Regions from separate parts of the Weizmannia sp. FSL W8-0676 genome, predicted to be linked through region 1. Evidence: riboswitches for the same ligand, from Rfam matches in the RefSeq annotation. Region 1 holds a riboswitch; the other holds the start of a gene.
The links. A riboswitch is a leader RNA that binds a small molecule or an ion and turns the genes downstream of it on or off. The one in region 1 is predicted to bind cobalamin.

Region 1 (4,183 bases):
CTTCGCTGAAGTGTTTGCAACTTGTGTTGTTTCAGAATAAGTTTTAACGGTTTTCGATTCAAAATGGAAACCGTCGATAAAAAACCAGGTGCCGAATGCAATCAATAAAACGGCAATACTATCAATAATGATACTTTTATATTTCATTCCTGCTCATACCCCCAGAAATTTTTTACGGATGATTAGCAGGATGACGCCTGCACCCGCAGAAAGGGAACCGACCCAGCCGTGCACAGGAGAAACACCCGTTGTTTTGGTAATGACGACTTTTTTCGGCTCTTGCTGCGCATCTTCTGCAGGGGGTGCCTGGGCAGCTGCAGTTGCAGGTTTGTCCTCTTTTTTTGCATTTGAAGCTGTTTTTGTTTTTGCCGGCGTTTGTTTTTTGGCTGCGGCCGGTTTTTCCACCGTATTGGTTTTTGTAGTGGTGTTGTTATGCGTAATCGTATGGTCTTTCGTATTCGTAATGGTGTTCGTTTTGGTTACGACTTCTTTCGTATGCTTTTCAACCACTTTTGTAGCGGCTGCAGCCGGGCTGTGGCCGCTGCTGCTGTCCGCCCCGTTACCATTTGAAGAAGTGTCGTTGCCAGAATCCTTGTCCCCGGCATCCGAATCAGTTGCGCCCGTACTGCCGGCATGGGATCTGCTAATATTCCTGAAGTTATACAGGGTATCTCCTTTTAGAAAAAGGTCATAGGCGACAAGGGCTTGGAAAACCTGTTCTGTTGAAAAGCTGTCTGAAGATTCGCTTGTCGTTTTCCATTTGTATCCGCCGTTTTTGGAATCTTTATATGTGCTGAGTGCAGAAATAGGATTCGTGCCCTTTTTAACAAAATCACGGGTTGTCGGGTCAACGCCGACAGAGACAAGACCGATGATGGCCTGGGCGGTTGTGCACGAATTAATGCCGTAGTTGTCAAAGCTGGCGTTTTCTTTTTCTGCTGCCTTCAAGTATTTAATGCCGTCACGGATTGCCGTGTTCACATCTTTATCATGTTTATCCTGATAAGTGCCAAGTGCGGTCAGTACCATGCCGGTTGAGTCAACATCCGAATTTTTGGCGGAAGAACTCCAGCTCCAACCGCCGTCCGGAAGTTCCGCATCAACCAGTTTTGCTGCAATTTTAGCAGGAGTATTCGGTGCATCACTCGGAATCTCATAGTCATCCGTATTCAAAGCGATTAAATCATAGGCATATCCGGTTACCGAGCTTTCTGCCGCCGTATCGTATACGCGTTTGATCAAATTCTGCTTTTGAAAGTTTTCCGGATCCTCTCCAATCGCTTTTAGAGCGATGATGGTCTTAACGAGTTCCGTACCGGTTACCTTTTTGGCATTCACCCGGTCTGTTAAAACTTTCCGGTACTGCTTTATCTCATTGGCTGTTAGCAAATTCTCCTTTGCCAGTGCGGCTACTGCAAAATCAGAGTTTAAAGCGGAAGATTTAAAATATGATGCTGTATTCTTTATGTCTTTGCTGACAGATACTGCTGCAAAGCTTTCGGACGGGAAAGATAACACAAAAATAAGAACAATTCCCCAGAGAATCCCGAACCATTTTTTCCCCACCATTACCGCTCTCCTTTCCATAAAAAACCCCTGTACAAAAAGAGGTATACAAGGGCAAAAATTTTTCTCCTATACCTCGTAGGCTTCAAATAAACCGACAGCTTGGGAGAAAGATCTGACTTAGGAAAATTTTTTCCATCACAGTGGCGGGACCGTACAGGAATTTCACCTGTTTCCATCGCCCAAGCCCGTATTTAGATGTCAGTTACTAATTATAGAACAACCCCTGCCTGTTGGAAAGGACAATTTCTGCCACTGTTTCATTGACAAACAAGCGGTGCTGTGCTAAAAAATAAGATGTTAGCACTCTTGCGTTCGGAGTGCTAAAGGGGCATTGCCATCATTTATACATATAAAGGAGAGATCGAAGTGGCGGTAAAGGAATTTAAAGCAGAATCCAAACGGCTTCTCGACATGATGATCCACTCGATTTACACGCAAAAAGAAATTTTCTTGCGCGAGCTGATATCCAACGCCAGCGACGCAATCGATAAAATTTATTACAAAGCTTTGACAGATGAAAATTTAACATTTGATAAAGACAGCTACTACATTAAAATTACCCCGGACAAAGAAAACAGGACACTGACGGTTTCCGATACCGGGATCGGCATGACAGAGAAGGAACTGGAAGAAAATCTCGGCACCATTGCGCAAAGCGGTTCACTTGCGTTTAAAAATGACAATGAAATGAAAGACGGATATGACCTCATCGGCCAGTTCGGCGTCGGTTTCTACTCGGCATTCATGGTGGCAGATGAAATTACCGTCATTTCCAAGGCTGCAGGGAGCGATCAGGCTTATAAATGGCAGTCGAAAGGCGCGGAAGGCTATTCAATTGAACCGTGCGAAAAAGACGGCAACGGCACGGATATTATATTGAAGCTGAAAGAAAACACAGAGGATGAAGACTACGATCAGTACCTGGAAGAGTACCGGCTGCGGGCCATCGTGAAAAAATATTCTGATTTTATCCGCTACCCGATTAAAATGGAAGTAACGGAAAGGCGCCTGAAAGAAGGCAGCGAAGATGAGTACGAAGAGGTCAAAGAAGAACAAACGCTCAACAGCATGGTCCCGATCTGGCGCAAAAACAAAAACGAACTGACAGACGAAGATTATGAGCAATTTTATATGGAAAAGCATTACGGCTTTGACAAACCGGTTAAGCATATCCACATCAAAGTCGACGGCACTGTGCGTTACAATGCGATTCTTTACATTCCGGAAAAAATTCCGTTCGATTATTATACGCCGGAATATGAAAAAGGGTTGGAACTGTATGCGAATGGCGTCCTGATTATGGAAAAATGCCCGGATCTTTTACCGGATTACTTCAGCTTTGTCAAAGGGATGGTCGATTCCGAAGATTTGTCTCTGAACATTTCGCGGGAAATGCTCCAGCACGACCGTCAGCTGAAGCTGATTGCGAAAAATATCAAAAGCAAAATCAAACGCGAACTGGCAAACCTTTTGAAAGAGAATCGCGAGCAGTACGAAGCGTTTTTCAAATCATTCGGCCGCCAGCTGAAATTCGGTGTGTACAATGAATTTGGCGCGCACAAAGAAGATTTGCAGGATCTCCTGATGTTTTATTCTTCAAAAGAGAAAAAGCTTGTTACGCTTGATGAATACGTAAGTCGCATGCCGGAAGACCAAAAATACATTTATTACGCAACCGGCGAGTCGATCGACCGGATTGAAAAATTGCCGCAGACGGAACTTGTGCTTGATAAAGGATACGAAATCCTTTATTTTACGGAAGATATTGATGAATTTGCGATTAAGATGCTCATGAATTATAAGGAAAAAGAATTCAGGTCCGTGTCAAGCGGCGACCTCGGCTTTGAAACGGAAGACACAAAAGAAACCGATGCCGAGGAAAAAGAAAACAAAGATCTCTTTGCATTTATGAAAGAGGCACTGGACGGAAAAGTGAAAGATGTCCGCGCCTCGCACCGCTTAAAATCGCATCCGGTCTGCTTCACCACGGACGGCGAAGTGTCAATTGAAATGGAAAAGGTGCTGAGCGCCATGCCGAACGGGCAAAGTGTGAAAGCCGATAAAGTGCTCGAAATTAACATCCATCATGATGTATTTAACGCATTAAAAGAGGCGTTCGCCCATGACAAGGACAAATGCAAGCTTTATACAAACCTGTTGTATAACCAGGCGCGGCTGATTGAAGGGCTCGAGATTGAAGACCCGGTTGCATTTTCAAATGATATTTGCAAAATGATGGCATAAGGAAGCCCGCATGTTTGCGAAAAAACACGGGACATGTGGTAAATCTACGGCCCACGATAGCCGGCATAGTTGCTGTGCCCGTGCCAGTGAGCACCGGGGCATTTGCAAACCATATGGCTGGAACATTTCATGAATAGCAGTAGTTTTATGACGAAGAAGGCTCCATCTGAAGCAAGATGGGGCCTTTTTGTATTTTTTTTAAAAAAGGCTTGTCGAATAAGGAAAGGTGATGTATATTTATAACATATTATTTATAAATATTAACTTTGGCGCACACGAACAATACAAGGGGGCCATCCAATGAAGGAACAGCTTAGACACCATTTGAGTCAAATCGAGTCCAAGCTTTGGGAAATGAGCGACTACTTAT
Region 2 (4,183 bases), 690 kb from region 1:
TTTAATCGCATAGTAGGCAATATTTTCATACAGTTTATCCGCATATTCGACGGCCGCTTCTGTTTCCCATTCAATTCCCTCAAGTGCCAGCAAATGATGCCAACCAAATGTGCCAAGCCCGACCGCACGGTACTTCTTGTTCGTAATTTGCACTTGTTTAATGGGCAACGTATTGACATCAATCACATGATCGAGCATGCGGACCTGGATGCGGATAAGCCGTTCGAGCACCCCGTCCGGGACAGCTTTCCCAAGATTGATAGAACTCAAGTTACAAACGACATAATCCCCGGAACGGTATTTCTTTACGATCACATTTTCTTCTTCGATCCATTCTTCAATCAGCTCAGTCGGGGACTGGTTCTGGGCAATTTCCGTGCATAAATTGGAGCAGTAAATGATCCCTTTGTGGCTGTTCGGGTTTTGCCGGTTCACTTCATCGCGGTAAAACATAAACGGCGCTCCGGTTTCAAGTTGCGATCTCATGATGCGCTTCATAATCTCGATTGCCGGTACTTTCCTTTTCGAACGGAGATCGGCATGGATGCACGCCTCATATTTTTCACGCCAGCTCCCTTTTCCCTTCTCTTCATCGTAAAAATCTTCAAGGGCAAACCCCATGACTTCTTTTACTTCATGCGGATCAAAAACATACCAGTCCCCGCGCTTTTCCACCTGTTCCATAAAATAATCCGGGATGCACACGCCCGTATAAATATCGCGGGCACGGAGCCGGTCATCGCCGTTATTTAACTTCAAATCGAGAAAATCTTCAATGTCGCGGTGCCACACATCGAGGTAGACGGTAATGGCGCCTTTTCTTGTCCCAAGCTGGTCAACGCTCACTGCCGTGTTGTTCAGTTGTTTGATCCACGGCACCACACCGCTCGACATGCCCGGGAAACCTTTAATGGCGCTTCCCCGTCCACGGATTTTTCCCATATACACGCCGATCCCACCGCCGTTTTTCGAAAGCTGGGCGATGTCGGTGTTACTGTCATAGATTGATTGCAGGCTGTCCGCCACTGTATCAATGAAACAACTCGAGAGCTGGCCATGCGTTTTGCCCGCATTCGCGAGCGTCGGGGTTGCGACCGTCATGTACAGATTGCTGAGCGCCCAGTACGCTTCCTTCACATGTTCCATCCGGGTTTCCTGCTGTTCATCCTGCATCAGGTACATCGCAATCACCATCCAGCGCTCTTGCGGCAGTTCATAGACATGCTTTTCAAAATCACTTGCCAGATAACGGGTTACGAGCGTATAGAGGCCGGGATACGTAAAAAGCAAATCCTTCTCCGGGTCGATTATGCGGCCGAGCGTTTCGATTTCCTGCTTTGTATATTTGTCAAGCAGTTTTGGAGAATAAATGCCCTTTTCTGCCAGCTGCCTGAGCAAATCATAGAAAGGCCCGTACTTGAGGGCTGGATCATAATGCCGGTTTTTGGCGGCTTCGGCATAAAGCTTATGTAAGTAAATTCTTGCTGCAAAGAATGTCCATGCCGCACCTGCTTCATCGATATTTTCAAGGGCATGTTTAATAAGCAGATCTGTTTTTTCCGCCAAAGTGGCGTCCGGGTCCCATAATTTTAAAATCTTTTCCTTATAAGCGCCGGTTTCAATCTCCAGGCCTGCGGACATTTGATCAATGAGCTGCAAAATCATTTCTTTTGATTCCAGTTGAATAGATATCACGTTTTCCCCTCCCTTTTTTGAACGCAAAAAAGCCGTTCATTTCAGGGGGATGAACGGCAAAAACGGCAGAAAAACAGCATCCGTGATCATCTGTTCCGCCGTTTCCCGTTCCCGCACCCCGAAGAATAGAAACTTCAAGTATTGGCAGGTCTCCTGGCTTGTGTTTCATTCTAATGAAGCCCTTCCCATACCGCCGCCAAAAAAAGCAGCCGGTACAGTGGTTCGCTCTTTCGTCCACACTGACAGTTGCGGGGGCAGCTCCGGTTTCCCACCGGATTCCCTTTTCAGGCATTTCAAAGCCACCAATACTCGCATACTATATTTAGTATTTTTTTGTTTAAGAATTTCTATATGTTGTTATCCTACCATATTCGACAAAAGATATCAATCCTCAGTTTCGTTGAATATGTGCCAAGTTTGTCCGTAAAAAGATGCCGGATACGGGCCAGCCTTCTTCGCCTTTTTTCTGAGCCATAGAATAGATGGCCCCCCGATATTTTCACAGTCCGTTATCCATTTTAGACGATTAAGGTGGCAGGTACAATACATCGGTTTGACTTTACCCATTAAATTTCCCCTCCACACATGGCATTGCAAAAAACCAGAAGCACAATGGCAAAAATTTTAAGCGTTTTCTTCTCATAGGGGCGCTCTTCGTAAAGCACTGGTGAAAATGTGGGCTGCTGGCTTCACATAGGACGCGTTTATGTCAAGGAAGCTTGAAAAAGCGGAGGTCTTCCCTCACATAGAGGGCGGCTACGTTAAGAAAGCATGCAGAAACGAGGACCTTTCTTCACATAGAGCCCGGCTACGTTAAGAAAGCGCGGAAAATTCACGGGCTTCCTTTACATAGAGCCCATCTACGTTAAGGAAGCGCGGAATAACGAAGATCTTCCTTCACATAGGACGCGTCTATGTTAAGGAAGCTTGAAAAAACGGAGGTCTTCCTTCACATAGAGGGCGGCTACGTTAAGAAAGCATGCAGAAACGAGGACCTTTCTTCACATAGAGCCCGGCTACGTTAAGAAAGCACGCAATAACGAAGGCCTTCCTTCACATAGAGCCCGGCTACGTTAAGAAAGCACGCAATAACGAAGGCCTTCCTTCACGTAGAACCCGCCTACGTTAAGAAAGCACGCAAAAATGAGGCCCTTCCTTCACATAGAGCCCGGCTATGGATTAAGTCCGTATAATTGTGTAAAAAGAAGGAGTCATTTTATCAACTCTTGGCAACACTGTTTTCAACAACAATAAACAATGAAAAGAGGAGATAAAATGACTCACTTACAGTTTAACCTAAATTTGGATGTTTTAAAAGAAGCCATCATGACTTCCGATCTTGACGCGGTAATTAAATCAGCGGTTGTCCTCGTGTTAAACGAGTTTATGGAAAAGGAAAGGGATGACTATTTAAAAACGAGCCCTTATGAACGCGCTGTTGAACGCCGGGATTACCGGAACGGTTACTATGAACGCGAGCTGTTGATGAGCATCGGCAATGTTACATTAAAAGTTCCCCGGACACGTAATGGCGAATTCTCAACTACCTTATTTGAAAAGTATGCCAGATGTGACCAAGCTTTCGTCCTTTCTATGTTGGAGATGGTCATCAATGGCGTCTCTACCCGTAAGGTCACAAATGTCGTAGAACAGCTTTGCGGTAAGAATGTATCCAAGTCGTTTGTCTCTTCCCTTACGCAAAAACTGGATCCCATTGTGAATGCTTGGGCCGAGAGACCGTTGAATACAACCTACTACCCTTATGTGTTTGTGGACGCCATGTATATAAAAGTACGGGAGCACCATAAGGTCGTATCAAAGGCTGTTTATATTGCGACTGCCATTACAGAGAAGAATACACGTGAAATACTGGGTTTAAGCGTTGACCATGCAGAAAGTTTGGAGAGTTGGAGTTCATTTTTTAAACAACTTAAATCACGTGGACTCCAATCACCAAAACTCGTTATTTCCGATGCTCACATGGGCCTTCAGAAAGCAATACAACGGGAATTCATTGGCACTGCTTGGCAAAGGTGCAATGTTCATTTTAAACGCAATATCATTGAAAAACTGCCCAAAAAAGATACTGCAGAAATCCGGGTGATGATTAAGCGCGTGTTTGAGGCCGTTACGATTGAGGACATACGCAAGTTTAAAGATGAATTAATAAACAAATTTGGTACAGAAGCAAGATTTGAAAAAGCCCTGGCCATTTTAGATGAAGGTTTTGAAGATACTATCCAATACATGAACTTTCCTGAGAATATCCGTATGCACATACGGAGTACTAATTCCCTCGAGCGGCTTAACCAAGAGGTTCGTAGAAGGGAAAGGGTCATTCGCATTTTTCCTAATACCCAATCTGCTTTTCGTTTGGTTGGTGCCGTTTTAATGCAGTATCAAGATACAGAATACTCGAAGAGGAAGTCACTTATGGGAAAGAATAGTTAGCAGCATTTTCAGCTTAACTTCCATCATGGATGATTTC

Region 2: it holds a riboswitch for cobalamin, as region 1 does, so the genes downstream of both, NST20_RS01290 (ribonucleoside-diphosphate reductase subunit alpha) here and NST20_RS14125 (terpene cyclase) in region 1, are expected to answer to the same signal.

What each region holds. Positions count from the first base shown of each region.
Region 1 covers NZ_CP151954.1:2,874,207-2,878,389, reverse strand. The annotation lists gene NST20_RS14130 (DUF4430 domain-containing protein) at 1-147, opposite strand, end outside; gene NST20_RS14125 (terpene cyclase) at 154-1,587, opposite strand; adenosylcobalamin (AdoCbl) riboswitch at 1,623-1,770, opposite strand; gene htpG (molecular chaperone HtpG) at 1,936-3,813, shown strand; gene NST20_RS14115 (M20 family metallopeptidase) at 4,114-4,183, shown strand, end outside.
Region 2 covers NZ_CP151954.1:247,551-251,733, reverse strand. The annotation lists gene NST20_RS01290 (ribonucleoside-diphosphate reductase subunit alpha) at 1-1,695, opposite strand, end outside; cobalamin riboswitch at 1,821-2,017, opposite strand; gene NST20_RS01285 (IS256 family transposase) at 2,971-4,146, shown strand.